DNA from 3 places in the Enterobacter cloacae complex sp. HYC074_NIDB genome. Region 3 is predicted to be linked to each of the others. Evidence: riboswitches for the same ligand, from Rfam matches in the RefSeq annotation. Region 3 holds a riboswitch; each other region holds the start of a gene.
What was found. A riboswitch is a leader RNA that binds a small molecule or an ion and turns the genes downstream of it on or off. The one in region 3 is predicted to bind thiamine pyrophosphate.
Positions count from the first base shown of each region.

Region 1: another riboswitch for thiamine pyrophosphate. It lies ahead of thiC (phosphomethylpyrimidine synthase ThiC); the one in region 3 lies ahead of thiM (hydroxyethylthiazole kinase).
Region 2: another riboswitch for thiamine pyrophosphate. It lies ahead of thiB (thiamine ABC transporter substrate binding subunit); the one in region 3 lies ahead of thiM (hydroxyethylthiazole kinase).

Region 1 covers NZ_CP114214.1:340,767-350,844, reverse strand. The annotation lists gene purD (phosphoribosylamine--glycine ligase) at 1-978, shown strand, start outside; gene O1724_RS01740 (DUF1481 domain-containing protein) at 1,026-1,718, opposite strand; gene hupA (nucleoid-associated protein HU-alpha) at 1,730-2,002, opposite strand; gene O1724_RS01730 (YjaG family protein) at 2,189-2,779, opposite strand; gene nfi (deoxyribonuclease V) at 2,821-3,492, opposite strand; gene hemE (uroporphyrinogen decarboxylase) at 3,502-4,566, opposite strand; gene nudC (NAD(+) diphosphatase) at 4,605-5,378, opposite strand; gene O1724_RS01710 (Rsd/AlgQ family anti-sigma factor) at 5,474-5,971, shown strand; TPP riboswitch at 6,026-6,135, shown strand; gene thiC (phosphomethylpyrimidine synthase ThiC) at 6,215-8,110, shown strand; gene thiE (thiamine phosphate synthase) at 8,110-8,751, shown strand; gene thiF (thiazole biosynthesis adenylyltransferase ThiF) at 8,738-9,493, shown strand; gene thiS (sulfur carrier protein ThiS) at 9,477-9,677, shown strand; gene thiG (thiazole synthase) at 9,679-10,078, shown strand, end outside.
Region 2 covers NZ_CP114214.1:801,873-811,950, reverse strand. The annotation lists gene leuL (leu operon leader peptide) at 376-462, shown strand; gene leuA (2-isopropylmalate synthase) at 554-2,125, shown strand; gene leuB (3-isopropylmalate dehydrogenase) at 2,125-3,216, shown strand; gene leuC (3-isopropylmalate dehydratase large subunit) at 3,219-4,619, shown strand; gene leuD (3-isopropylmalate dehydratase small subunit) at 4,630-5,235, shown strand; gene O1724_RS03895 (sugar efflux transporter) at 5,294-6,472, opposite strand; gene sgrT (glucose uptake inhibitor SgrT) at 6,594-6,746, opposite strand; gene sgrR (HTH-type transcriptional regulator SgrR) at 6,835-8,490, shown strand; TPP riboswitch at 8,527-8,627, shown strand; gene thiB (thiamine ABC transporter substrate binding subunit) at 8,659-9,642, shown strand; gene thiP (thiamine/thiamine pyrophosphate ABC transporter permease ThiP) at 9,618-10,078, shown strand, end outside.
Region 3 covers NZ_CP114214.1:3,131,469-3,141,546, reverse strand. The annotation lists gene O1724_RS15215 (diaminobutyrate--2-oxoglutarate transaminase) at 1-1,213, opposite strand, end outside; gene O1724_RS15210 (hypothetical protein) at 1,525-1,968, opposite strand; gene O1724_RS15205 (YadA-like family protein) at 2,154-3,281, opposite strand; TPP riboswitch at 3,896-3,992, shown strand; gene thiM (hydroxyethylthiazole kinase) at 4,028-4,798, shown strand; gene thiD (bifunctional hydroxymethylpyrimidine kinase/phosphomethylpyrimidine kinase) at 4,795-5,595, shown strand; gene O1724_RS15190 (GntR family transcriptional regulator) at 5,638-6,384, shown strand; gene O1724_RS15185 (PfkB family carbohydrate kinase) at 6,358-7,311, opposite strand; gene O1724_RS15180 (ADP-ribosylglycohydrolase family protein) at 7,308-8,312, opposite strand; gene O1724_RS15175 (nucleoside permease) at 8,309-9,586, opposite strand; gene fbaB (class I fructose-bisphosphate aldolase) at 9,835-10,078, shown strand, end outside.

The sequences.
Region 1 (10,078 bases), 2.0 Mb from region 3:
GCCTTCACCAAAGATTTTCTCGCGCGTCATAACATCCCGACGGCGGAATATCAGAATTTCACTGAAGTGGAGCCTGCTCTGGCCTGGTTACGTGAGAAGGGCGCGCCGATTGTTATCAAGGCCGACGGTCTGGCCGCGGGTAAAGGCGTGATCGTCGCGATGACCCTCGAAGAAGCCGAAGCCGCGGTTCAGGATATGCTGGCAGGTAACGCCTTTGGCGATGCGGGCCACCGCATCGTGATTGAAGAGTTCCTCGACGGCGAAGAGGCGAGCTTTATCGTGATGGTCGATGGCGAGCACGTTCTGCCGATGGCCACCAGCCAGGATCACAAGCGTGTGGGCAATGGCGATACCGGCCCCAACACTGGGGGAATGGGCGCTTACTCTCCTGCTCCCGTTGTTACCGATGAGGTGCATCAGCGCACCATGGACCGCATCATCTGGCCAACCGTGAAAGGGATGGCGGCGGAAGGCAATACCTACACCGGTTTCCTTTATGCAGGCCTGATGATCGACAAGCAGGGTAACCCGAAGGTGATCGAATTCAACTGCCGCTTTGGCGATCCGGAAACCCAGCCGATCATGCTGCGCATGAAATCCGACCTGGTGGATCTGTGCCTTGCGGCCTGCGAAGGCAAACTGGATGAGAAAACGTCAGAGTGGGACGAGCGTGCCTCTTTAGGTGTGGTGATTGCTGCGGGTGGGTATCCGGGTAGCTACAACACTGGAGATGAGATCCACGGCCTGCCGCTGGAAGAGATTGACGGCGCGAAGGTGTTCCACGCCGGTACGAAGCTGGCTGACGATGACCGCGTGCTCACCAACGGCGGCCGCGTGCTGTGTGCGACCGCGCTGGGCCAGACCGTGGCAGAAGCGCAGAAACGCGCCTATGCGCTGATGGCGGATATTCACTGGAACGGCAGCTTCAGCCGTCAGGATATCGGTTATCGTGCTATTGCGCGGGAGCAGGGAGAGTAATTTCCCCCTCACCCTAACCCTCTCCCTCAAGGGAGAGGGGACTTAAATCAAAAACTCTTTTCTGTCGGCTGCCAGGTGCAGAAATCTTCATTCGCCACCAGCAACAGCTGAGAGCCTTCCGGCGCTTCCAGCCATGCCACACTCACCTCCACAGATGAATGCCGCTGACGACGCTGAATGTGTTCGGTTGCCCAGGATTCAAGCTCAGGCTTCACCGTCTGCCCTTCGCAGGTGGTCACCGTGCCGTCGGCATGCCAGCGCCCCTGACGCAGCACCACGCGGCCCTGACGCAGCGCATCGCTGGTCTGGCGAAGTTGTTCAGCACGGTAGCGGTAGAGGGCGACCTGATCGCTGGAAAGCTGCTGTTTCAGTCCACTGACCTCATGCTGCATAAAGCTCAGCTCGCCGTGGTCGTCGAAACGCACCTTCACGTGTTCGGGAGTCTTACTGTAGATATTCAGTTCAATGAGCGACAGGGCATCGCCCTGCCAGCGGTATTCTGCGGTCGAGGTATTGCCGTTATGCCATGGGCTGAACGCGGTGAGCATATGGACTTCATCGCTGGAATCTTTGCGCCAGATCCTGACCGCACCCTGGTTGTCAGCGTAGCCGCTGGCGGTAAACGGGGGGAGTGAGGAATCATGGCTACAGGCAGAGAGCAACAGTACGCCTGCCAGCGCGAGCGGTCCACGCCAGAATGACAAAAGGGGCGTTGCCGCCCCTTCGTTAAAACTGTTCACTGCCACGCGTCTTACTTAACTGCGTCTTTCAGTGCTTTACCAGAAACAAATGCCGGCACGTTAGCTGCGGCGATTTTGATTTCTTTACCGGTCTGCGGGTTGCGGCCAGTACGCTCAGCGCGGTGGTTCACTTTGAAGGTACCGAAACCAACCAGTTGTACAGCATCGCCTTCTTTCAGAGACTCAGTAATAGCAGCCAGGGTAGATTCCAGAGCAGCTTTAGCCTGCACTTTAGACAGATCAGCCTTGTCCGCAATTACATCAATCAGTTGAGTCTTGTTCATAAGTTATCCTTTCAATGTGTTTATCGCTTGCTAAGCATCGAGTGCGACGAAAATGCCAAAAAAGCACTCTCCTGCATACACGCACCGATAGCCACTTTTTTTCGCCCCCCAAATGTAGACCAGACGGGGGGCGAAAGGGAAGAGTCGAGGAGCGACAAAACAGGCGTTAAATCACGTTTTGTTGTCTCATTGGTTAAAAATTATACCAATATTGCTCTCGCCGGCCTCGCGCAGGTCCGCGCGCAGCCCTTTGATCAGCTCAATATCACGCTCTTCACACTCTGCCAGCAGGCGGAAAATCTCCCACTGAATGTCCCATTCCTGTTCTACCGCCGGGTTAGCACGCAGCTCTTCGTCGGTCATTTCACGGCCTTCCTGGGTCATTTCCAGCATCGCAACGGTGGTAATGGATGCCTTACTGACTTCAATGGCGTGTTCCAGGGTTTCACCGCTCAGACGGGAGTGGATCAGCTCGCTCAACGCCACACAGGCATCAATGGCCGGGTAGACGCCATACAGGTCGAAATCATCCGCAGCCGGAATAGCCTCTTCCAGCTTTTCGAGCTGAGAGTCAAAATTCACCTTCGCGTCTTTGACCGTCAGCGTCTCCCAGATTAAATCCAGGATACGACGATAAATCTGGCCTTCGCCAAACGCTGTCTGCTTGCAGAACGCGGCATAGTTGGGATACATGCGCTCGCACAGGCAAGCCATAAACGTCACGTGCTGCCAGCTTTCCAGCTTTTCAAGGCGCAGATGAATCGGGTTTTGTAACATGATGATGTCTCGAATCGAAAATTAGCCGCAGTTTACCTGAATCACGGCTGAATTTCCTGCCAACGAATGAATGCCGGACGTGAAGAGGCCACGGCGTCAGCCCAGCGGGTTGGCTCCGGTAAACGGTAGCCCTTCATACAGCGTTGCACCCACGCCAGGGCGCTGTCCATGCTCACCCGATGCCCGGTTGCGATAAACAGCGGGTTGCAGCGCGCTTTACTGCGCCAGACCCACGCCAGCTGCTCGCCTTTATGAATAAGCGGCGCCAGCGCGCCCGGTTCGGCAGAGAGCGGCTCAAACGCGCCGCACAGGCGTTTTTTCGCCACGCCGATGGTCGGCACGTCCACCAGCAGACCAAAGTGGCTGGCAACGCCTAAGCGACGCGGATGGGAGATACCATGCCCATCAACAAACAGCAGGTCAGGTTTTAGCGAGAGTTGTTCCCAAGCGGCCAGCAGCGCGGGATATTCGCGGAAGGAGAGAAAGCCGGGGATATAGGGCATGGTGGTGGCGATACGCGCCACCTTGTACTCCACCAGCTCCAGCGACGGGTATTTCAGCACCACCATCGCCGCTCGCGTCACTTCACCGCCCTGCTCAAACCCGACGTCCGCCCCGCCAATGTACCGCGGAGGGTCCGTATCCAGACGATCCTCACGGATCACCGATGAAGCCAGTTCGATTTGCTGAGCGCGTAGCGACGCGAGATCCATAACCACTCCTTACTTATGATACTGGGCAGAAAGCCGATGCACCGCCTCCACAAATACGCCTGCGTGTTCAGGCGGCACATCCTGATGAATGCCGTGGCCGAGGTTAAAGACGTGGCCTTCACCCTGGCCGAAACCAGACAGTATAGTCGACACTTCCTCTTCGATACGGGCAGGCTGTGCATAGAGCATGGACGGGTCCATGTTGCCCTGAAGCGCCACTTTGTCCCCCACGCGACGGCGCGCATCGGCAATATCGGTGGTCCAGTCGAGGCCCAGCGCGTCGCAGCCGGTGGCCGCCATCGCTTCCAGCCACTGGCCGCCGCCTTTGGTAAACAGCGTCACCGGCACGCGACGGCCTTCGTTTTCACGCAGCAGGCCATCGACAATTTTGTGCATGTAGTACAGGGAGAACTGCTGATAATCACGTCCGGTCAGCACGCCGCCCCAGGTGTCGAAAATCATCACCGACTGCGCACCTGCTTTAATCTGCGCGTTGAGGTAGAGCGTGACGCTCTTCGCGAGCTTGTCGAGCAGCGCATGCAGGGCCAGCGGCTCGGCGTACATCATCTTTTTGATGACGGTAAAGGCTTTGCTGCTGCCGCCTTCCACCATGTAGGTGGCCAGCGTCCACGGACTACCGGAGAAGCCAATCAGCGGCACATCGCCTTTGAGCTCGCGGCGAATGGTGCGCACGGCGTTCATCACATAGCCCAGCTCGCCTTCCGGATCGGGGATCGGCAACTTATCAACGTCGGCTTTGCTTTTGATCGGTGAGGTAAAACGCGGGCCCTCGCCGGTTTCGAAATAGAGCCCAAGGCCCATCGCATCCGGAATGGTGAGAATGTCCGAAAAAAGAATGGCGGCATCGAGCGGGAAGCGGCGCAGCGGCTGGAGCGTCACTTCACAGGCCAGCTCGGCGTTTTTGCACAGCGACATAAAATCGCCCGCCTGCGCGCGCGTGGCTTTGTACTCTGGCAGATAGCGTCCCGCCTGGCGCATCATCCACACCGGGGTGACATCAACGGGCTGGCGCAGCAGCGCACGCAGATAACGATCGTTCTTCAGTTCGGTCATTTTGCAGTTCCTTATTGCGTCAGTCCGTCAGTGTAACACTACTCATACTCGGCCCGACACATTGCCACGGTATCTTCTATCAGGCGACGCGCCACCGTTCCCGGCGGGGGCAGCAGCGGTAAATCGTCGTAGCGATACCAGTTCGCCTCCAGCAGCTCTTTCTGATCGATAACAATCTCGCCGCTGTCGTATTCCGCCATAAACGCGGTCATCAGGGACATCGGGAACGGCCACGGCTGCGACGTCACATAGCGCAGGTTTTTCACCTTAATGCCGCTCTCCTCCATCACCTCGCGCGCCACCGCCTGTTCCAGCGTTTCGCCGACTTCCACGAACCCGGCGAGGACAGTATGAATGCCGTTGCGATGACGGGTATGTTGCGCCAGCAGGATGGAATCATCACGGCGGATGGCGACAATGATGCACGGTGCGATTTGCGGGTAGTAGCGTTCACGGCAGTGGCCGCAAAGCATTGCCCACTCGGTTTTGCTCGGGTGCATGGTGTGGCCGCAGTAGCCGCAGTATTTGTGCGAGCGGTAAAACTCCGCCAGCTGCACGCCGCGCCCCGCCAGCTGGAACAGGCCGACATCCCGATCCAACACCTGACGAACGGATCCCATATCCTGACGACGAGCCTGTAGGATCAACCATACCGGATCGCCCTGCCACTCGCCGATCCGCAGCGCAGGTTGGCCGACGAGATCGAAGATTTCTGCCGCACCGTAGGGTATCTCCCCACCGGGCAGCCACAACTTTTGCTCGTGACTGACGATCCACCAACCCAGATCTGATTTTTCAATAATACGATCCATATCTATTGCACTACCTTCGCTTCACTGACATGTTGTTAGCATTGTGGTTACATTTTGGATAAGCAGATCCCATTCTAAACCTTATGGAGTCGACCATGTTAAACCAGCTGGAAAGCCTGACTGAGCGCGTTGGAGGAAGTAACACCCTGGTGGATCGCTGGCTACATGTGCGCAAGCATCTCCTTGTGGCGTATTACAATCTGGTCGGTCTTAAGCCTGGCAAAGAATCCTTTATGCGGCTGAACGAAAAAGCGCTGGATGATTTTTGTCAGAGCCTTGTCGACTACCTCTCCGACGGCCATTTCAACCTTTATGAACGCATTATCCGCGAAATGGAAGGGACAACGCCGTATTTAGCGGCCAGTAAACTCTGTCCGCTGCTGGAAGCCAACACCCAGCGGATCATGGACTACTACGATTCCGCGCTGGAGAACGCTATCGATCACGATAACTATCTTGAGTTTCAGCAGGCGCTTTCCGACCTTGGCGAAGCGCTGGAAGAGCGATTCACGCTGGAAGACAAGCTCATCGCCCTCGTGCTGGACAACAACCTGAATATCAGCACCAGCGATAACGTTGCGCGCCCTGCTTGAGTTCTTAATCGTTAACGAGTAATTTACAACCATTCGCCCCTCTGCGGAGGGGGATTTTTCTTGTCGGAGTGCCCAGTGTGAAAGCACGGGCTGAGACCGTTAATTCGGGATCCGCGGAACCTGATCAGGTTAATACCTGCGAAGGGAACAAGAGTCACACTGCTGTTGTATCGCCCCTGAGGCGATCTTCTCTTGCTTCATCCGTCGTCTGACAAGCCATGTCCTTCACTTTTGGAATGAGCTATGTCTACTGCAAAACTGACCCGCCGCGAACAGCGCGAACACGCACAACGCTTCATCGACACCCTGGAAGGCACCGCTTTCCCGAACTCGAAACGCATCTACATTTCCGGCTCACAGGCTGATATCCGCGTCCCGATGCGCGAAATCCAGCTCAGCCCGACGCTTATCGGCGGCAGCAAAGACAACCCGCAGTTTGAAGACAACGAAGCCGTGCCGGTGTATGACACCTCGGGCCCGTACGGCGATCCTGATGTGGCTATCAACGTCCAGCAGGGTCTGGCAAAGCTGCGCCAGCCGTGGATAGAGGCGCGTAACGACTGCGAAGAACTGAGCGTACGCAGTTCTGCGTACACCAAAGAACGCCTGGCCGACGACGGTCTGGACGCGCTGCGCTTTACCGGCCTGCTGACGCCGAAACGCGCTAAAGCGGGCAAATGCGTAACCCAGCTGCACTACGCGCGCCAGGGTATCGTCACGCCGGAGATGGAGTTCATCGCCATCCGCGAAAACATGGGCCGCGAGCGCATCCGCAGCGAAGTGCTGCGCCACCAGCATCCGGGTGAAGGGTTTGGCGCTCGCCTGCCGGAGAACATCACGCCGGAATTTGTGCGTGATGAAGTGGCCGCCGGGCGCGCCATTATCCCCGCCAACATCAACCACCCGGAATCCGAGCCGATGATTATCGGCCGCAACTTCCTGGTGAAGGTCAACGCCAACATCGGCAACTCTGCCGTCACCTCGTCCATCGAAGAGGAGGTGGAAAAGCTGGTCTGGTCCACGCGCTGGGGCGCGGACACGGTGATGGACCTTTCCACTGGCCGCTACATCCACGAAACCCGCGAATGGATCCTGCGTAACAGCCCGGTGCCGATTGGCACCGTCCCGATTTATCAGGCGCTGGAGAAGGTCAACGGCATCGCCGAAAACCTCACCTGGGAAGCGTTCCGCGACACGCTGCTGGAGCAGGCGGAACAGGGCGTGGACTACTTCACCATCCACGCGGGCGTGCTGCTGCGCTACGTGCCGATGACGGCGAAACGTCTGACCGGTATCGTCTCACGCGGCGGTTCGATTATGGCGAAATGGTGCCTTTCCCATCATCAGGAAAACTTCCTCTACGAACACTTCCGCGAAATCTGCGAAATTTGCGCCGCGTACGACGTCTCCCTGTCGCTGGGCGACGGCCTGCGTCCTGGCTCCATCCGCGATGCTAACGACGAGGCGCAGTTTGCCGAGCTGCACACGCTGGGCGAGCTGACCAAAATCGCCTGGGAGTACGACGTGCAGGTGATGATTGAAGGCCCGGGCCATGTGCCGATGCAGATGATCCGTCGCAACATGACCGAAGAGCTGGAGCACTGCCACGAAGCACCGTTCTACACGCTGGGGCCACTGACAACTGACATCGCGCCGGGCTATGACCACTTCACGTCAGGCATTGGGGCGGCGATGATCGGCTGGTTCGGCTGCGCCATGCTCTGCTACGTGACACCGAAAGAGCACCTCGGCCTGCCAAACAAAGAGGACGTGAAGCAGGGACTGATTACCTACAAGATTGCCGCCCACGCGGCGGATCTGGCGAAAGGCCATCCGGGCGCGCAAATTCGCGACAACGCCATGTCCAAAGCGCGCTTTGAATTCCGCTGGGAAGACCAGTTTAACCTGGCCCTCGATCCGTTCACCGCCCGCGCCTACCACGACGAAACCCTGCCGCAGGAATCGGGCAAAGTCGCGCACTTCTGCTCCATGTGCGGACCAAAATTCTGCTCGATGAAAATCAGCCAGGAAGTACGCGATTACGCCGCCGCGCAGACCATTGAAGTCGGCATGGCGGACATGTCGGAAACCTTCCGCGCGAAAGGCGGCGAAATCTACCTCAAAAAAGAGGAGGCATAATGTACCAGCCTGATTTCCCCCCTGTCCCCTTCCGCTTAGGGCTTTACCCGGTGGTGGACAGCGTGGCGTGGATCGCTCGCCTGCTGGAGGCAGGCGTTCGCACGATCCAGCTACGCATTAAGGATAAACGCGATGAAGAGGTGGAGGCCGACGTGATCGCCGCTATCGCGCTGGGACGTCGCTACCACGCCCGCCTGTTTATCAACGACTACTGGCGGCTGGCGGTTAAACACCAGGCGTACGGCGTGCATCTGGGACAGGAAGATCTGGAAACGACCGATCTCAACGCGATCCGTGACGTCGGTCTGCGGCTGGGCGTTTCTACCCATGATGATATGGAGATCGACGTGGCGCTGGCGGCCCGCCCCTCTTACATCGCGCTCGGGCACGTTTTCCCAACGCAAACCAAACAGATGCCGTCCGCTCCACAGGGTTTGACGCAGCTGGCGGCCCACGTTAAGCGCCTTGCCGATTACCCCACCGTCGCCATCGGCGGGATCAGTCTTGAACGTGCGCCCGCGGTGCTGGAGACCGGCGTCGGCAGTATCGCCGTCGTCAGCGCTATCACCCAGGCGGCAGACTGGCAGGCCGCCACCGCGCAGCTTTTACAACTGGCAGGAGCAGGTGATGAAAGATCGTGATTTTATGCGTTACAGCCGCCAGATCCTGCTGGAGGATATCGCCATCGACGGGCAGCAAAAGCTGCTCGCCAGCCGGGTACTGATTGTCGGCCTGGGCGGATTAGGCGCCCCCGCCGCGCTGTATCTGGCCGGTGCGGGCGTGGGTACGCTGGTACTGGCCGATGACGATGAAGTACACCTCAGCAACCTGCAACGGCAAATCCTCTTCACGACAGAAGATGTTAACCAGCCTAAGGCGCAGGTTACGCGCCAGCGGCTGAACCAGCTTAACCCCGATATCGAACTGGTTGCGCTCCAGACGCGGCTTAGCGGAGACGAGCTGCAACGCGAAGTTGCCCTTGCCGACGCGGTGCTGGACTGCACGGACAACATGGCGACGCGTCAGGCCATCAACGCGGCCTGTGTTGCACAGAACACGCCGCTGATCACCGCCAGCGCGGTCGGTTTCGGCGGGCAGATAATGGTGCTTACGCCGCCGTGGGCACAGGGCTGCTACCGCTGCCTGTGGCCTGACGAGGCTGAACCGGAGCGTAACTGCCGCACGGCAGGCATTCTGGGCCCGGTGGTGGGCGTGATGGGTACTCTTCAGGCGCTGGAGGCCATCAAGTTGCTCAGCGGCATAGAGACAGAACGCAACACGCTGCGGCTGTTCGACGCCGGCTCCAGCGGATGGCGTCATCTGGTGTTAAACCGCGCCAGCCACTGCCCGGTATGCGGAGGCCGCAATGCGCATTCTGTTTAACGATGAGCCGATGACGTGCGACGACGATCTTACCGTTGCCGCCCTGCTCGACACGCTGCGCCAGCTGAAGCCGGGAACGGCGCTGGCGCTCAATCAACAGATCCTGCCGCGCGAGCGGTGGGAACATCAGCAGGTCAATGAAGGCGACCAGATCCTGCTGTTTCAGGTTATCGCAGGGGGCTGAGATGTTACGTATTGCCGACAAAGTCTTTGATTCACATCTGTTTACCGGAACCGGAAAATTCGCCTCCCCGCAGCTGATGGTGGATGCCATTCGTGAGAGCGGCAGCCAGCTGGTGACACTGGCGATGAAGCGCGTGGATTTGCGTCAGCACAACGATGCCATACTTGCGCCGTTACTGGAGGCAGGCGTGACGCTCTTACCGAATACCTCCGGTGCGAAAACGGCCGAGGAAGCAATTTTCGCTGCGCAACTGGCGCGGGAAGCGCTCGGCACCCGCTGGCTGAAGCTGGAAATTCATCCGGACGCCCGCTGGCTGTTGCCCGATCCGATCGAAACCCTGAAAGCGGCAGAGAAGCTGGTGCAGCAGGGATTTACCGTCCTGCCCTACTGCGGTGCCGACC
Region 2 (10,078 bases), 2.3 Mb from region 3:
ATAATGACTTAAGTGTTATTAAACTATTAATGGCATACATCGCATTTTCATTAACAAAATGATATCAATTTTGATAACTTACTCACCCGCAAATCATTCATGTAATTTATAAATCAATGATATGAAACAGATTCCATTTCACAGCACATTGGTAAAAATAGTATGTTTAATTGCTACCAATTATATTCAAATTATTCCAGAGATGAATCGCCAGTCCAATAATAGACAATAAAATCGGTTAGACATGCAAAAACCAGCACAATTAGCTAATGTGTTTATCCTGTGCTAAGTGGCCGTTTTGCCTGAGAGGGGTTGACATGAGTTGGCGTATCCAGTACCACTAAAAGCATATCGCATTCACCTGGAGCACGATTCATGATTCGCACCCTTCGTTTCACCGGTCTACTACTACTAAACGCATCCACTGTGCGCGGTAGACTGGCGGGCGAAATTCAGCGTTGAATCGTCTTCAGTAAAACTAAAAACCCGCGCCACTGCGCGGGTTTTTTTATGCTCGTAGCAAGGCGCCCTAAGACTGACAAGGACCTAACCCATGAGCCAGCAAGTCGTTATTTTCGATACTACTTTACGTGACGGTGAACAGGCATTACAGGCGAGCCTGAGTGTTAAAGAAAAACTGCAAATTGCTCTGGCCCTCGAACGCATGGGTGTAGACGTAATGGAAGTCGGCTTTCCCGTCTCCTCGCCAGGTGATTTCGAGTCAGTGCAGACCATCGCCCGCACCATCAAAAACAGCCGCGTGTGCGGTCTGGCTCGCTGCGTAGAGAAAGATATTGATGTGGCCGCGGAATCCCTGAAAGTTGCAGAAGCCTTCCGTATCCATACATTCATTGCCACCTCCCCCATGCACATTGCGACCAAGCTGCGCAGTACGCTGGATGAAGTGATTGAACGTGCGGTGTATATGGTCAAACGCGCGCGTAACTACACTGATGACGTCGAATTCTCCTGTGAAGATGCAGGCCGCACGCCGATTGACGATTTGGCCCGGGTAGTGGAAGCCGCGATTAATGCCGGAGCCAGAACTATCAACATCCCGGATACCGTCGGCTACACCATGCCGTTTGAGTTCTCCAACATCATCACCGGCCTGTACGATCGCGTGCCAAATATTGATAAAGCCATCATCTCCGTGCATACCCATGACGATTTGGGCCTGGCCGTGGGCAATGCCATCGCAGCCGTCCACGCCGGCGCGCGTCAGGTAGAAGGCGCGATGAACGGTATCGGTGAACGCGCGGGCAACTGCTCGCTGGAAGAAGTGATCATGGCGATCAAGGTGCGCAAAGACATTATGAACGTGCACACCCGCATCAATCACAACGAGATCTGGCGCACCAGCCAGACCGTGAGCCAGATTTGCAACATGCCGATCCCGGCGAACAAGGCGATTGTTGGGGCTGGCGCGTTCGCCCACTCCTCCGGTATTCACCAGGATGGCGTGCTGAAGAACCGTGAAAACTACGAAATCATGACTCCGGAATCCATCGGTCTGAACCAGGTTCAGTTGAACCTGACCTCGCGCTCTGGCCGCGCGGCGGTAAAACACCGTATGGAAGAGATGGGTTATAAGGACAGCGATTACAACATGGATCAGCTGTACGACGCATTCCTGAAGCTGGCTGACAAGAAAGGCCAGGTCTTCGATTACGACCTGGAAGCACTGGCATTCATCAATAAACAGCAGGAAGAGCCAGAACACTTCCGTCTGGACTACTTCACCGTTCAGTCAGGCTCAAGCGATATCGCTACCGCCTCCGTCAAGCTGGCCTGCGGCGATGAAATTAAAGCGGAAGCCGCCAACGGTAACGGCCCTGTGGATGCCATTTACCAGGCGATTAACCGCGTCACTGAGTACGACGTAGAGCTGGTGAAATACGACCTGACGGCAAAAGGGCACGGTAAAGACGCCCTGGGCCAGGTTGATATCGTCGTCAACTACAACGGTCGCCGCTTCCACGGTGTGGGTCTGGCGACAGATATCGTCGAATCCTCCGCGAAAGCGATGGTGCATGTCCTGAACAACATCTGGCGCGCCGCCGAAGTCGAAAAAGAGTTGCAACGCAAAGCTCAGAATAAAGAGAACAACAAGGAAACCGTGTGATGTCGAAGAATTACCATATTGCTGTGTTGCCGGGTGACGGTATTGGCCCGGAAGTGATGGCACAGGCGCTGAAAGTACTGGAAGCTGTTCGTTCGCGTTTTGCGATGAAAATTACCACCAGCCACTACGACGTGGGCGGTATTGCGATTGATAATCACGGTACTCCCCTGCCGAAAGGGACTGTAGAAGGCTGCGAAAATGCCGATGCCGTTCTTTTTGGCTCCGTGGGCGGCCCAAAATGGGAACACCTGCCGCCAGCAGAGCAGCCAGAGCGCGGTGCGCTGCTGCCGTTGCGTAAGCACTTCAAACTGTTCAGCAACCTGCGTCCGGCGAAACTGTACCCGGGGCTGGAAGAGTTTTGCCCGCTGCGCGCGGATATCGCGGCCAACGGTTTCGACATCCTGTGCGTGCGTGAGTTGACCGGCGGCATCTACTTCGGTCAGCCAAAAGGTCGCGAAGGCAGCGGTCAGCATGAGAAAGCGTTTGATACCGAGGTCTATCACCGTTTTGAAATCGAACGTATCGCCCATATCGCGTTTGAGTCAGCGCGCAAACGCCGCCGTAAAGTAACCTCTATTGATAAAGCAAACGTGCTCCAGTCGTCTATTTTGTGGCGCGAAATCGTCAGTGAAGTCGCTAAGCAGTACCCGGACGTTGCGCTGTCGCATATGTATATCGACAACGCAACGATGCAGCTGATCAAAGATCCGTCTCAGTTTGACGTGCTGCTGTGCTCCAACCTGTTCGGCGATATTCTCTCGGATGAATGCGCCATGATCACCGGCTCCATGGGTATGCTGCCCTCGGCCAGCCTGAACGAAGAAGGCTTTGGCCTGTACGAACCGGCGGGCGGCTCCGCGCCGGATATCGCAGGCAAAAATATCGCCAACCCGATTGCGCAGATCCTCTCCCTGGCTCTGCTGCTGCGCTATAGCCTGGATGCAGGCGATGCAGCAACCGCAATTGAAAACGCCATTAACCGGGCGTTAGAAGAAGGTGTCCGTACCGGTGATTTAGCACGCGGCACGGCGGCAGTCAGTACCGATGAAATGGGCGACATCATTGCCCGCTATGTCGCTGAAGGGGTGTAATCATGGCTAAGACGTTATATGAGAAGTTGTTTGATGCGCACGTGGTCTACGAAGCACCAAACGAAACCCCACTGTTGTACATCGACCGTCATCTGGTACATGAAGTGACCTCTCCTCAGGCATTTGACGGCCTGCGCGCGCACAAGCGCCCGGTGCGTCAGCCGGGTAAAACCTTTGCCACGATGGATCACAACGTTTCCACCCAGACCAAAGACATCAATGCATCTGGCGAGATGGCGCGTATCCAGATGCAGGAGCTGATTAAGAACTGTAACGAGTTTGGCGTGGAGCTGTACGATCTGAACCACCCCTATCAGGGTATCGTCCACGTAATGGGGCCTGAGCAGGGGATTACCCTGCCAGGCATGACCATCGTCTGCGGCGACTCCCATACCGCAACCCACGGCGCATTTGGCGCGCTGGCGTTCGGGATTGGGACCTCTGAAGTTGAACACGTTCTGGCGACGCAGACCCTGAAGCAGGGCCGCGCCAAAACCATGAAGATTGAAGTGAAGGGGAAAGCCGCGCCGGGTATCACCGCGAAAGATATCGTGCTGGCGATTATCGGCAAAACCGGCAGTGCAGGCGGCACCGGTCACGTCGTTGAGTTCTGCGGAGATGCTATCCAGGCGCTGAGTATGGAAGGTCGTATGACCCTGTGCAACATGGCCATTGAGATGGGCGCCAAAGCAGGACTGGTGGCCCCAGACGAAACCACCTTCAACTATGTGAAGGGGCGTCTGCATGCGCCGAAAGGTCAGAATTTTGACGACGCGGTAGCGTACTGGAAAACCCTGAAAACGGACGAGGGGGCAATTTTTGATACCGTTGTGACGTTACAGGCGGAAGAGATCGCCCCGCAGGTCACCTGGGGCACCAACCCGGGCCAGGTGATTTCTGTCAACGACAGCATTCCTGACCCGGCTTCCTTCGCCGATCCGGTCGAGCGCGCCAGTGCGGAAAAGGCGCTGGCCTATATGGGGCTGAAACCCGGCGTACCGCTGACCGACGTGAGCATTGATAAAGTGTTCATCGGCTCCTGTACCAACTCCCGTATTGAAGATTTACGCGCTGCGGCAGAAATTGCTAAAGGCCGCAAAGTGGCGCCGGGCGTGCAGGCGCTGGTTGTGCCGGGCTCCGGTCCGGTGAAAGCCCAGGCGGAAGCGGAGGGTCTGGATAAGATCTTTATCGAAGCAGGCTTCGAATGGCGCCTGCCCGGCTGCTCCATGTGTCTGGCGATGAACAACGACCGCCTGAATCCGGGCGAGCGATGTGCCTCCACCAGCAACCGTAACTTTGAAGGCCGTCAGGGCCGCGGTGGGCGCACCCACCTGGTCAGCCCGGCAATGGCCGCCGCTGCGGCAGTCACCGGTCATTTCGCCGATATTCGCAGCCTGAAATAAGGAGACAATCATGGCAGAGAAATTTACCCAACATACGGGCCGTGTTGTCCCGCTGGATGCCGCTAACGTCGATACTGACGCGATCATTCCTAAGCAGTTTTTGCAGAAAGTGACGCGCACGGGTTTTGGTGCGCATCTGTTCAACGACTGGCGCTTCCTCGACGATAAAGGCGAAGTGCCAAACCCGGAATTCGTCCTGAACTTTCCGGAATACAAAGGCGCCTCCATTTTGCTGGCGCGGGAAAACTTTGGCTGCGGATCGTCGCGTGAACATGCGCCATGGGCATTGACCGACTACGGCTTTAAGGTGGTTATCGCCCCAAGCTTCGCGGATATCTTCTACGGCAACAGCTTTAACAACCAGCTGCTGCCGGTGACGCTGAGTGACGAACAGGTCGATGAATTGTTCGCGCTGGTTAAGGCAAATCCGGGCATGTCGTTTGAAGTGGATCTGGAAGGGGAGGTGGTGAAAGCCGGGGATAAAACCTACAGCTTCAGCATTGATGCCTTCCGTCGCCACTGCATGCTGAACGGTCTGGACAGCATTGGTTTAACTCTCCAGCACGAAGACGCCATCTCCGCGTACGAGAAAAAACAGCCTGCGTTTATGGGCTAAAGACAATGGCCCGCAAAAAGCGGGCCATTGATTTGTTTCGTAAAGCCGCCTTCCAAAATCAGACATCCTTAACCCGGCAAGTCAGCCCAAGCGTAACCACCGAAATCGCGGCAATCACCCAGTAAACTGAGCCATGCCCGTAACTTTGCGCCAGCGCCCCCTGAATCACCCCCGCCAGGATCACTCCGGTCGAAATACTGTTGGTAAAAAGCGTGGTCGCAGAGCCTGCGCGTCCGGGCATAAGATCCTGGAACCAGAGCATGCCGATCCCGGCAACGATGCCGATAAATACCGCGTTAAACAGCTGTAACGTCAGCAAAGCTTCACGCGAATGGAACAGGATCAGCCCCGCGTAGAACACCACCCCAGCCGCCACGGCGACAACCATCATCCGACGCTTTCCGAAACGTTTGACGTAGTAACCCGCCAGAATCATCGCCGGAATTTCCAGCCCGGCAGCGGTGCCCATTAAGATCCCCGCGAGCTTGTCCGGTAAGCCCAGATCGCTGCTGATCCACAGCGGCATATCGATGATGTACATGGTGTTACAGGTCCACATCAGCGTGGAGGCGATAAACAACATGCGGACGTTTTTATCCTGCCAGCCGCTCACCTGCGTGATGGGCTTGTCCGTCACCTGCTCTACGCGCGCCACCGATGGCAGCGCAAAGGCTATCAGCGCCAGGCTGATGACAAAAATCCCCGCCGCGATGGAAAACATGGTGGTGAAGCCGTAGTTCAGCGCCAGCATGAACGCCAGCGGGGGACCGATGACCCACGCGAGAGAGAGCTGCGCACGCATCACCGAGCTGAACATCACCACTTCCCTCGCCGAGTTGTCGGCGTACTCCCGTGCCAGGGCGAAGAGCTGCGGCATGGCGGTGTTCGCCAGAGAGGCCAGCAGCACGCCGCAGGTAATGAGCGTCAGGTAATGGCGGTTGAAGGCAAACAGCAGCGCGTTGCCCACGGCCATTGCGCAACAAAAGAGGATCAGCTTGCGGCGATCGCCCTGGCTGTCGGATCGTTTCGCCAGCCACAGGCTGACGAGGATCCCGGCAATGGCGTTGACGGTGTAGAACAGGCCCACCCAAAACGGCTGCGCCCCCACCTCGCGGCTGAGAAACAGGCTCAGCGTCGGCGCCTGTAGCGCGCCGGCTACGCCCATCATGAAGGCCACCAGCATAAAAGCGGCGTACACGCCATTCAGGCGTCGCCCCATCGTCATCAACCAGAGCATGCGCAAGTCCTTATGAAAGCGAATCGAAATTGGGTGAAATAGTAAACGAAAAAAGCCAGCAAAAAACATTTTGCTGGCGGGTGATTAGCACCAATACTCAGTCACACATGATCGAGGCGAGTTAGCGAGAAGAGGTCGGTTTCGTAACGTCCCACTGCATCAGATCTTCCAGTATTCTCAGCCGCTGCTCTGCGCACTGGCGGGCCAGCCAGGACACTCCCTTTGTCGCTGAAAAATAGTGCTGATAAAACTGACGTGCGGTAGACCTCTTCATAATTTACCTCCTCGCTTCATCGATAAGGATTATTGGCTTAATATAGGGATTAATAAATTGCTGATTTTTTGTCAGGAGTTCCCCTTTTATGCCTTCTGGTCGTCTGCAACAACAATTTATCCGCCTCTGGCAGTGCTGCGAGGGGCAATCGCAGGAGACCACGCTGAACGAGCTGGCTGAACTCCTCAACTGCTCCCGGCGTCATATGCGTACCCTCCTCAACACCATGCAGCAGCAGGGCTGGCTAAACTGGGAGGCTGAAGCCGGACGCGGCAAGCGCTCGCGCCTGACTTTCCTTTATACCGGCCTGGCGCTACAGCAACAGCGGGCGGAGGATCTGCTGGAGCAGGACCGTATCGATCAGCTGGTCCAGCTGGTGGGCGACAAGGCCGCCGTGCGCCAAATGCTGGTCTCCCATCTCGGACGCAGTTTTCGTCAGGGCCGACACATTCTGCGGGTGCTCTACTACCGTCCGATGAAAAATCTGTTGCCCGGCACGGCGTTACGGCGTTCTGAAACCCACATGGCCCGACAAATCTTCAGCGGCCTGACGCGAATAAATGAGGAAAACGGGGAACTGGAGGCGGATATCGCGCACCACTGGCAACAGCTTTCCCCGCGCCACTGGCGCTTTTTCTTACGCCCCGGCATTCATTTCCACCATGGACGCGAGCTGGAGATGCGCGACGTTATCGATTCCTTAGAGCGAGCCCGCACGCTGCCGCTCTATTCGCATATCTCGCGGATCCACTCCCCAACGGCCTGGACGCTGGATATTGAGCTATCGCAGCCGGACAAATGGCTTCCGTGGCTTCTGGGCTACGTCCCCTCAATGATCCTGCCTGCCGAGTGGCGCTCCCTGAACAATTTTTCCAGCCAGCCGATTGGTACGGGCCCCTACTCCGTTACACGAAACAACAGTAATCAGCTGAAGATCCGCGCCTTTGATGATTACTTTGGCTACAGGGCGTTGATCGACGAAGTGAACGTCTGGGTGTTACCGGATCTCAACGAAGAGCTGAGCGCAGGCCTGACCCTGGAAGGGCCAACAGCCGGTGAAAAGGCGTTCGAAAGCCGCCTGGAGGAGGGCTGCTACTACTTGCTCTTTGATAGCCGCAGCCATCGCGGGGCAAACCACGACGTACGCAGGTGGATCAGCCATATTCTTGCCCCTGCTAACCTGATTTATCACGCAGAGGAGCAATACCAGACCTGGTGGTTCCCGGCCTATGGCCTGCTTCCGCGCTGGCACCATGCGCAGCCAGTGCGCAGTGAAAAACCTGCCGGACTGGAGACCATCACCCTCAGCTACTATCGCGATCACATTGAGCACAGGTTTATCGCAAGGATCATGAGCACGCTGCTGGCAGCCGAAGGCGTGACGCTGGCGATACAGGAAGTCGATTATGATGAATGGCATCGCGGAGACGTCATCAGCGATATCTGGCTCAACAGCGCAAACTTTACGCTGCCGCTTGATTTCTCGCTCTTTTCTCACCTGTACGAAGTGCCCCTGATTCAGCACTGTATCAACCGGGACTGGCAGCAGGACGCCGCACGGTGGCGGGCAGGAGAAATGGATCTGGCCGCCTGGTGTCAGGAATTACTGGCCGGGCAGACGATCGTACCGTTGATTCACCACTGGCTGCTGATCCAGGGCCAGCGCAGCATGCGCGGCCTGCGGATGAACACCCTGGGCTGGTTTGATTTTAAATCCGCCTGGTTTGCGCCGCCGGAGCCATAACGCTTTCGTAATATTCACCAAATCATTACAATAGCGCCGTTCTCAACGGGGTGCTGCATCACAGATGTGCGCTGAGATAATACCCGTCGAACCTGATCCGGATAACGCCGGCGAAGGGATTTGAGGCTGTCGCTCAAAATCCTTTGCCACTCAACCCTGAGGTGCAAAGTGTTAAAAAACGTTCTTCCTCTGCTGGCGCTGTTTGCGCTGCCTGTTTTTGCTAAGCCTGTTCTGACGGTCTACACCTACGACTCCTTCTCCGCCGACTGGGGCCCTGGCCCGGTGGTAAAAAAAGCCTTTGAAGCGGACTGCAACTGCGAGTTGAAATTCGTGGCGCTGGAAGATGGCGTCTCGCTGCTTAACCGGCTGCGCATGGAAGGCAAAAACAGCAAAGCCGACGTGGTGCTCGGGCTGGATAACAACCTGCTGGAAGCCGCCACCCAAACCAGACTGTTCGCCAAAAGCGGCGTGGCGGCAGATGCCGTTAACGTACCGGGCGGCTGGAAAAACGACACCTTCGTTCCCTTTGATTACGGTTACTTTGCGTTTGTCTACGATAAAAACAAGCTGAAGAATCCGCCCAAAAGCCTGAAAGAGCTGGTCGAAAGTGACCAGAAATGGCGCGTGATTTACGAAGATCCGCGTACCAGCACGCCGGGTCTGGGGCTGCTGCTGTGGATGCAAAAAGTTTACGGGGATAAAACGCCGGAAGCGTGGCAGAAGCTGGCCGCGAAAACCGTTACCGTCACCAAAGGCTGGAGCGAAGCCTATGGCCTGTTCCTGAAAGGCGAAAGCGACCTGGTGCTGAGCTACACTACCTCTCCGGCCTACCACATTATCGCCGAGAAGAAAGACAACTACGCCGCCGCGAACTTTGCTGAAGGGCATTATTTGCAGGTGGAAGTGGCCGCCCGCACCGCCGCGAGCAAACAGCCGGAGCTTGCCGAAAAATTCCTGAAATTTATGATCTCCCCGGCATTTCAGAACGCTATTCCGACCGGCAACTGGATGTACCCGGTCACTGACGTTGCGCTGCCGGCAGGCTTTGAGCAGCTAAACAAGCCGCAAACCTCACTGGAATTTACGCCGCAGCAGGTTGCCGCCCAGCGCGCCGCATGGATTAGTGAATGGCAACGCGCCGTCAGCCGCTGATCCCCGGCTGGTTAGTTCCCGGCCTGCTCGCCGCCGTACTGATGGTCGTCGTCAGCCTGGGTGCATTCCTTGCGCTGTGGTTTAACGCGCCAGAGAGCGATCTGCTCGCCCTCTGGCACGACAGCTATCTCTGGCACGTCATCCGCTTCTCCTTCTGGCAGGCGTTTCTCTCCGCGCTGCTGTCGGCGATCCCGGCCATTTTCCTTGCACGCGCCCTCTATCGCAGACGTTTCCCCGGCAGGCTTGCCCTGCTGCGGCTGTGCGCGATGACGCTGATCCTGCCCGTGCTGGTGGCGGTGTTCGGCATTCTGAGCGTCTACGGTCGGCAGGGCTGGCTGGCATCCCTCTTCAACCTGCTTGGTCTGGAATGGACCTTCTCCCCTTACGGCCTGAAAGGCATTCTGCTGGCGCATATTTTTTTCAATATGCCGATGGC
Region 3 (10,078 bases):
TCAGTGCAGACAGCTCGCCGTCGCCCGGGAAGCAACCCATGTGGTCAGCGGCTTCGTGCGGCTTAACGATCTCAATACCGATCATCATGCCCAGACCGCGAACGTGACCGATAACCGGATAGCGTTTCGCCATCTCTTTCAGCTGGCCTTTCAGCCATTCGCCCTGTGCGGCCACTTTGCCCGCGATATTCTGGTCTTTCAGGATCTTCAGCGTCGTCAGACCGGTTGCCATCGCCAGCTGGTTGCCGCGGAAGGTACCGGTATGGTGGCCTGGCGCCCATGCATCGAACTGCTTTTTGATACCGAGCACGGCCAGCGGCAGACCGCCACCGACTGCTTTAGACATCACGATGATGTCTGGCTCGATACCTGCGTGTTCGAAGGCAAAGAATTTACCGGTACGGGCAAAGCCAGCCTGGACTTCGTCGAGGATCAGCAGGATACCGTGTTCCTGAGTGACTTTACGGATGCGCTGCAACCACTCAACAGGCGCCGGGTTCACGCCGCCTTCACCCTGAACGGCTTCGAGGATCACCGCGGCAGGTTTACGCACGCCGCTTTCAACGTCGTTAATCAGATTTTCGAAGTAGTAGGTCAGCGCCTTCACGCCCGCTTCACCACCGATACCCAGTGGGCAACGGTACTCGTGTGGGTAAGGCATGAACTGGACTTCTGGCATCATACCGTCAACCGCTTCTTTAGGAGACAGGTTGCCGGTGACGGACAGTGCGCCGTGGGTCATACCGTGGTAACCACCAGAGAAACTGATGATACCGCTACGACCGGTCACTTTTTTCGCCAGCTTCAGCGCCGCTTCAACGGCGTCAGCCCCGGACGGGCCAGTGAATTGCAGGCAGTACTCTTTGCCCTGACCAGGCAACAGAGAGAGAAGGTATTCTGAAAACGCGTCTTTCAGCGGCGTGGTCAGATCCAGGGTATGTAACGGCAAGCCGCTGGTAATGACATTTTGGATGCTTTTCAGCACATCAGGATGATTGTGTCCAAGCGCGAGGGTGCCTGCGCCTGCTAAACAGTCAAGGTATTCTTTATTATCTGCATCGGTGATCCACACGCCTTCTGCTTTTGTGATCGCTAAAGGCAGTTTGCGCGGATAACTCCTGACGTTAGATTCAAATTCGGCCTGACGGGCCAGATAGGTTTCGTTGCTTTTGTGGGCATCTACGGTGTCAATACGGACTTTATCCGTCATCATATCACTCCTACAACCGCCGCTTCGTTATGAGCCACGATTGAATAAAAAGTTAAAAAACAGATGGGGCCTGAAAAAAACGCCGCCAATATAGAGCCTTTTGTCACCGGGCTCAATGGTTAATTTGTTTACTGTTTTGTGACACAGGGCACAGGGCAGGGAAGAACGCCGTTTGTATGGGGAAGATTGCACTTTATGCTAAATAAAAACAGCAGCTTACGTATGATTTGTCAGCATTGTAAAATCAGACAAAAGAGTGTGACAAATCGTGCGATTGGCAGGCGAAAAGGAGGCAGAGAGCCTCCTTACGCTGTTTATTTCTGACTAACGCGTAAAACGCCGTGTTCGCGTCCCTTCGTTTTATTCCATGACGCGTCCGTAATACCGTTTTCATCCAGGCTTATCGATATCACAAAACCGTTACCATGGATCTCATAGAAATTCGCATTCAGACGTTTAACGCTGGCTTTTTTGCCGTTCACGGTAGCGCTAAAAAAGCCGTTAGAAAGCGTGGCGTTAACCGTATCCGACGAGAACGAGGCTTCACGCAGGGGATCGTGAACGGATGCCGTTGGTTCGTGTTGTGCCGTGTTTTCCGCTTTGGTTTTGCTGACATCGCAAGAGCCATTGCCAGCGCTAATTTGCGTGCATCCCGAACGTTCTAATTGAGCGCGATAATGGGCGTTTATGGCGTGCGCAGGCGAGACACAACCTGCAAGCACGGTACCACTTATGACTAACATCATTAATTTTTTCATTTTATTGCCTTAAAAACGACACAAATACCAGGAGACATACATCACGCCGATCCAGATCTCGAACGAAATCAGCATTAGGTACAGGGCTACCGAAATAAAAATATATTTAGACATCTTTTTGTATCAACGAAATGCTCATCCGTTAAAATGAGGTTTTATACTTGTCCCGACGATTGTTTTACGCTTTAAAAGCCCATACCAATCCCAACCGAAGCGCCCATATTATTCGCAGTGTCATCTGAGAAGCTCACTTTCGCGATGACATGGGAATTAAAGTTAACGGACGCACCGACAGCAAGCGCGCTCTCACCGTTGTAAGTCGCACCACCAGCAGAGAACATGACGCGCTGATTGGTTTGCACTTGTGGCAAACCCGCCATCGCCATCGCCCCTGAAATACCGGCATTAGCCTGCTTCTTATTCTTGTCCACTTCATCACGTAGAGATTTAAATTGCTGGCTGGTGTTAGTATTCATTGCCTGTAATGACTGCCTGGTGGCTTGCAGATCCTGCGTGGCGGCAGTAACAGCCAGGCTATTTTTAGCGACCTTCGCCTGGGTAGCTGTATCCAGCTGTCGTTGTGTCACGGTGGTTGTCACACCATCTTTACCGTTATGACCGTCTGCACCGTCGCGACCGTTTCTTCCCGCAATGCCTTGTGCGCCAGTATCACCCTTATCACCTTTCATACCTGTCGCGCCAGCATCGCCTTTTTCACCCTTCGCGCCAGTTACACCGGTATCCCCTTTATCGCCCTTTGCGCCAGTCGCGCCGGTATCCCCTTTATCACCCTTTGCGCCAGTCGCACCGGTATCCCCTTTATCACCCTTTGCGCCAGTCGCACCGGTATCCCCTTTATCACCTTTCGCTCCATCTGCACCGTTGATGGGTTTAGGTGCATTTTCGAGAGCAGTAAGGCGGCTATCCTGAATATTATCGACGTGTTGAAGGTTGTTAATGGCTGTGCCGTTAGTCGCCACACCCTGTAAGGCCGTCTCACTTTTCAGACTGGCGGAATCGGCAAGCGCGCCAGCAAGCAACGCTTTCTGATGTGCGTCGTTAGCCATTTTATCCACGACTAACACGCCCAGTTTTGTGGACTGAAGGTCGTCGTTAACCTGCGTTAAGCGGTTATCCGTTGCGCCATCACGGTTAATACTATCAGCGTTGTTTTGTGTAATTTGATCTTGATGGTCATTTACAATATTAGTGATTTGCTGATCGTCCCAAACCGTATTCGCGGCTTCAGCCTGGCTCATTGTACCCGCTAAGACAACGCCCATTACAAAAATAGCAGTAAAGTTTTTATTCATAGATTTCATTTAAAAAGCTCACATCATTAATTATCGAAAATACTGAAGCTGAACAGCTTTATTTTTTGGATTTAAAAAACGGTTGAAGATTATCTAAATCTTATTTAGTAACGCGAGTGAACTATCAATTAAACGCAAACCAATGATGTTGATCTAAGTCATAAATACTATGAATAGTTCCGAGGGCGTAAAAGTCATTTTGCGGTTGTTATTAATGTAAACATTAAAGTGAAAATGACGAGGGAAATGAGAGGGTCAGATTAAGTAATTGACAGAAATAAATTTCTGCAAAATAAATGTTTACATTGATGCCTGAGTTTATTTCATACGAAAGCAGGTGGGCTGTCTTATAAAATCACTCCCGGTGAGTCATTATGGATAAAAATAAAATTTCTCAGCACAGAAAGTGAATATTATATTTAATGAGTTCTTAACAAATATGGCGGGATAATTAACTGAACAATAATGTATACATATTGAGCGTAGTTAATATCTTGTCGTTTATTGTTCGTTACAGGGGGTTAACGGACAGCCAAAACTCCTTGCACCCGGGTTACCCCCCGGTTACACTACATGACTACGAAATGCCATTTTGTAAGTAACTGTTTTATAAGTAATTTGACTCGGGGTGCCCTTCTTTGTGAAGGCTGAGAAATACCCGTATTACCTGATCTGGATAATGCCAGCGTAGGGAAGTCAGATGCCTACCCGGTCATCGCTTCTTCACGCACGGCAGGAGCGAAACCATGCAGCCTGACCTGCTCGACTCACACGTTTTACATCAATTCCGAACCCGTTCCCCGCTCACGCACTGTATGACCAACGATGTCGTGCAGACCTTCACCGCCAATGTGCTGCTCGCGCTGGGCGCTTCCCCGGCAATGGTGATCGAAGCCGAGGAAGCGGAACAGTTTGCCGCGCTTGCCGATGCTCTGCTCATCAACGTGGGTACACTCACCGCACCGCGCGCCCAGTCGATGCGTCGGGCTATTGAGAGCGCTGTAGCCGCGGGCACACCCTGGGTTCTGGATCCGGTTGCGGTTGGCGCGCTGGCGTTCCGCACCCGTTTTTGCCAGCAAATATTATCCCTTAAACCTGCGGCCATTCGTGGAAACGCCTCCGAAATCCTCGCCCTTGCCGGAATGAGTGCGGGCGGGCGCGGGGTTGATTCCACCGATACGGCAGCGAGCGCGTTGACCGCTGCGCAGACGCTCGCCCGTCAGACCCATGCCGTTGTGGTCGTCACAGGAGAAGTGGATCACATCACTGATGGTCAGCGAACCCGTACGGTCGCGGGCGGCGACCTGCTGATGACCCGCGTGGTAGGAACTGGCTGTGCGCTCTCGGCGGTCGTCGCCGCCTGCTGCTCGCTGCCTGGCGACAGGCTTGATAACGCGACGGCTGCCTGCGGCTTTATGAAGCGCGCAGGGTCAGTTGCCCTGACTCAAAGCCGGGGGCCCGGCAGCTTTTCCTCCGCGTTTCTGGACGCGCTTTACGCGCTGGAGGAACAGGTATGACACGCATAAATGCCCTGACTATTGCGGGAACCGATCCCAGCGGCGGAGCGGGGATCCAGGCAGACCTGAAAACCTTCTCTGCGCTCGGCGCTTACGGATGTTCGGTTATCACCGCGCTGGTGGCGCAAAACACGCGCGGTGTACAGTCGGTGTATCGCATTGAGCCGGATTTTGTCGCCGCACAGCTGGATTCGGTATTCAGCGATGTACGTATCGACACCACCAAAATTGGCATGCTCGCAGAGGCGGACATTGTTGAAGCGGTCGCGGAACGTCTCAAACGTTATCAGATAAAAAACGTGGTGCTCGATACCGTGATGCTGGCCAAATGCGGCGATCCGCTGCTCTCCGCCTCGGCCGTCGACACCCTGCGTAAAAAGCTGCTGCCGCAGGTGGCGCTGATCACGCCAAACCTGCCTGAGGCCGCCGCGCTGCTGGATGCGCCACACGCGCAAAACGAACGTGAAATGAAAGAGCAGGGCAATGCGCTGCTGGCGATGGGGTGTCGCGCGGTGCTGATGAAAGGCGGTCATCTCGATGATGCAGAAAGCCCGGACTGGCTCTTCACCCACGATGGCGCGCAACGTTTCACCGCCCCGCGCGTACAGACCAAAAACACCCACGGCACGGGCTGTACGCTCTCGGCGGCGCTGGCGGCGCTGCGTCCCCGAAACGCGAACTGGGCGGATACGGTACAGGAGGCGAAGATCTGGCTCTCGGACGCGCTGGCAAAAGCCGATTCTCTGGAAGTGGGTCACGGTATTGGGCCGGTTCACCATTTTCATGCATGGTGGTAAGCCGTATACTGGCATAAAACCTTATGCCAGAGAAAAACAGAGATGGAACAAGCGCATACCCGGTTAATTGCTCAACTCAAGGAACGAATTGCCGCACCGGACAACACGCCGCTGTATCTGAAATTTGCCGAAACGGTTAAAAACGCGGTACGCAGCGGCGTGCTCGCGCACGGTAATATTTTGCCTGGCGAGCGCGATCTGAGCCAGCTTGCCGGTGTGTCGCGCATTACGGTGCGTAAAGCGATGCAGGCGCTGGAAGAGGCTGGCGTCGTCACCCGCGCGCGTGGATACGGGACGCAAATCAACAATATCTTTGAATATTCGCTAAAAGAGGCGCGCGGGTTTTCTCAGCAGGTGGTGCTGCGGGGCAAAACGCCCAACACGCTGTGGGTCAATAAACGCGTCGTGAAATGTCCGGAGGAGATCGCCCGCCACCTTTCCCTTGCGCCAGACAGTGATGTATTTCTGCTTAAGCGCATCCGCTATGTGGATGACGATGCAGTATCGATAGAGGAGTCCTGGGTACCAGTAGGATTAATTCCCAACCCGGACGACATTGGCGTCTCGCTTTATGATTACTTCCGCAGCCAGAATATCTTGCCGCAGCGCACCCGGTCCCGCGTCAGCGCCCGGATGCCGGACAGCGAGTTTCAGGCGCATATCAAGATGGACGATAAGATACCGGTGCTGGTGATCAAGCAAGTCGCGCTCGATCAACAGCACCGGCCAATTGAGTACAGCATCAGCTACTGCCGCAGCGACCTATACGTCTTTGTGTGCGAGGAGTAGGGCCTCGCGCGTGGGGGCGCAGTCGCCACCGCGATGGCTGACTACCCAGGCGGCTACGGCATTGCCAAGCTGCACCGCCTCTGGCAGTGACCATCCCGCGGCCAGACCGGCAAGGGTACCTCCCGCATGGCTGTCACCCGCGCCGATGGTATCGACCACGGTAGCAGGAAACGCCGGAACGTGTCCGGAAGCGTCACCGTCATACCAGACCGCCCCGTCTTTATCATGGCGTATGATCAGCGCAGCGCCAAACCTCTGCTGCCACCGTGTGCCGAGCTCTTCCACGCTTACGCCAAGCCATTCTGCGGCAAGTTCCGCCTCCTGACGATTAAGCGAGACAATCGGTTTGCAGGCCATAATCCTTGCCATCAGCGGGTCGGGAATATCCGCGATGCGCGGACCGAAATCGATAAAGAGCGTCGCATCCTGAAGACTTTCCAGCCAGGCCGTCAGCAGCTCACCGCTGGGGGACGCCAGCTGGTAGCCGGACAAAGAGATCAGGCTCCCTGCCGGCACGCTTAACCCGTCCAGCCAGCGCTGCTGCCACTGATTCTCCACGCCGCTGAACGACATAAAGGTCCGTTCACCGTCAGGCTCCACCAGCGCCAGGCACCAGCCGTTATCGCCCGTTTCCGCTTCCACGGCGCTGTGCAGATCCTGCTTCGCCATGGCGTTACGGATAATATCGGCCCACACGCCGTGGCCGACAGGAAGCGCGTTTTGCGCAGCAATGCCGAGCCGCTTCAGGGCGATGGCGATATTCAGCGCGCAGCCGCCAATATTCACTCCCTGTTGCTTCAGTTCGATATCACACCCGCGCCAGGGCAGAGCGTAGGCGTCGGCAATCACGTCGATGACCGCCGCGCCGAGCACCGTTACGGGACGCGTGGCGTGAAGGGTTTCGAGACGGCGGGCAAAAGCACTCATACGCCCTCCCTGTGCTCCCGGAAGTGCAGCAGTTTTTCACAGTAGTGGCCGAAATCGAGCCGGTTTACGGCATCAAGTTCGTTTTTGAGTGCCGGATCAATGGCCTGTACACCGTGCAGCGCACCGCAGATGGCCGTTGCCATCGCGCCGATAGTGTCAGTATCACCGCCCAGGTTGGCGCATAACACCGCGCAGCGGTTCGGATCGGTGCCCGCGAGTTCGACCATCGCAATCGCCGCCGGAACGGACTCAAGGGTGCTCGTGCCCGCGCCAATAAGCTGATAGATCTGCTCGCTGGCGGACTCGGTACCGTTGGCTTCGCGCACGGTTTTCAGGGCCAGCTCAATACGAGCGGAAAGCGATGCGCTGAAGGTGGTCGTGTTCGCCTCCTGTGCCGCACGGGCAATACCCGGCAGGGCATCGGCGATGTTCTGCCAGCGCTCGCCGTCGATAGCGCGTGAAACCGCCCAGGCGATCACCACCGCACCGGCGATAGCGAGATCCGATTTATGGGTCGGGCTGGAGGCTAACGCAACCTGTTCCACAAAGTGCGCCAGACGCGTGGCCGGCAGCAGGCATCCCAGCGGGGAGGCGCGCATCGCCGCACCGTTGGTGACGCCGTTGTTCTCCAGCTGGCTCACCGGCTTGCCGTCACGGATGGCGTTCAGGGCAATTTTGGAGGTCGGGCCGAGCACATTCTTATTGAACGCGTCAAAATCCAGCGCCCAGTCCAGAATATGCTTACCGATAACGTCAGGGTTAATTTCCCCCTCGCATTCGATAATCGCATCGGCCAGGCACAGCGCCATCGACGTATCATCCGTAAATTCGGCCTGCTTAAAGTAACAGGCGGCATTATTCTCAGCCGGGCCGGGTAAGAAACGGTCGATCCAGCCGAAGTGCGCTTTCACCCGCTTGCGCGGCCACAGCTCCGACGGCATTCCCATCGCATCCCCTAACGCCTGCCCGTAAAGAGCACCGAGAATACGGTCTTGTTTCATTTAACTTCCCCTCGTGTCAGCGCGGTATCGCCATCAACCACCTCAATTGCGGTGATCTCTTTATCCGATTCGCGGAAAAACAGCATAAACAGCACGGCAATCACCACAATCATGATTGCACCAAACGTCCACATTCCGGCCCAGTTGAAGGTCAGCCCATTCACCGGCTCTTTATATGCGAACATTTTTTCCATCATCACGCCGCCGAGACGGTAACCCAGCAGGCTACCAAAGCCCTGACAGCACAGCGTGATCAAGCCCTGCGCCGCGTTGCGCATATGCACGGGCGCTTTTTTATCCACGTAGATGTACGCGGTGACGTAATAGAAGTCATAGCTTACGCCGTGCAGCAGAATGCCGAGGAACAGCAGGGCGTAGGTGAAGTATTGCTCGGCGCCACCGTAAACAAAGAAACCGTAGCGAATGGCGGCGGTGATCAGGCCCAGCAGCAAGACCTTCTTAATACCAAAGCGTTTGGTAAAGAACGGCAGAGCGAGCATGAAGAAGATTTCAGAGAACTGGCCGAGGGTCATCCAGCCGGTGGCGTTTTTCATTCCCACTTCGGTGAGATAGCCGTTGGCAAAGATGTAGTAGAAGGCCAGCGGCATGGCGAACAGGAACGAGCAGAAGAAGAACACCAGAAAGTTTTTATCGCGCAGCAGGATCAGCGCATCCAGCCCCAGCATCACTTTGAAATCCAGCTTGCCGGTACTCTTTGGTGGCGTGTTCGGCAGGAACAGCGCGAAGACGCCGAGCAGAAGGGAGCTGGCAGCGGTCATCAGCAGCGGAATATTGGTGTCAGAGATGTCGCTATAGCCCATCATCTGCGGCAGGAAGCCGCACGCCAGGCCGGAGGCAATCCAGCCGATGGTGCCCATCACGCGGATGCGCGGGAAATCAGCCTCTACGTCATCGACGTTCGCGAAGGCGATGCTGTTGGTCAGCGCGATGGTCGGCATATAGGTCAGGGAGTAGGCCAGCAGCAGCGGGAAGAAGGTGCTGAACTGGGTTTGCTGTGCTGCGAAATACATCAGAATCGCGCCAGCGAACATCAGCACAGCCAGCACTTTCTGGGCGGCGAAGAAACGGTCCGTCAGCGAGCCGACCAGGATAGGAGAGAGGATCGCGGCAATCGCGGTACAGGCATACGACCAGCCAATTTCCCCGGCGGTAAACCCGCTCTTACTCAGCCACAGCCACAGCGGCACAAACCATGCGCCCCAGATAAACCATTCAACGAACATCATGAATGACAGTTGGACTTTCGTTTTCATTTTTTAATCCTGCATGTCAGAGGTACGCATGTAACATACCATGTGATAATACCTTTTAAATACCTTTAAGGCGATTGTTTGATCAGTGTAACAAAAATGTTGTACACGAAACGAGCCAGCAGATTGTGCTTAAAAAAGTTGCAAATGGTGGAAAATAGGTTAAGTCGGTACCAGGCTTACTCTGCCTGCAAAAACGTGGGCTTGGATCACACGCTCCGACATCATGTCGGACTTACGGGAGCATCACTATGACTGATATTGCGCAGCTGCTTGGCAAAGACGCCGACAGCCTTTTACAGCATCGTTGTATGACCATTCCAGCCGACCAGCTTTATCTGCCTGGCCATGATTACGTAGACCGGGTCATGGTTGACAACAACCGTCCGCCTGCCGTACTGCGAAACATGCAGACGCTTTACAATACCGGTCGTCTGGGCGGGACCGGGTATCTCTCCATTCTGCCCGTTGACCAGGGCGTAGAGCACTCGGCGG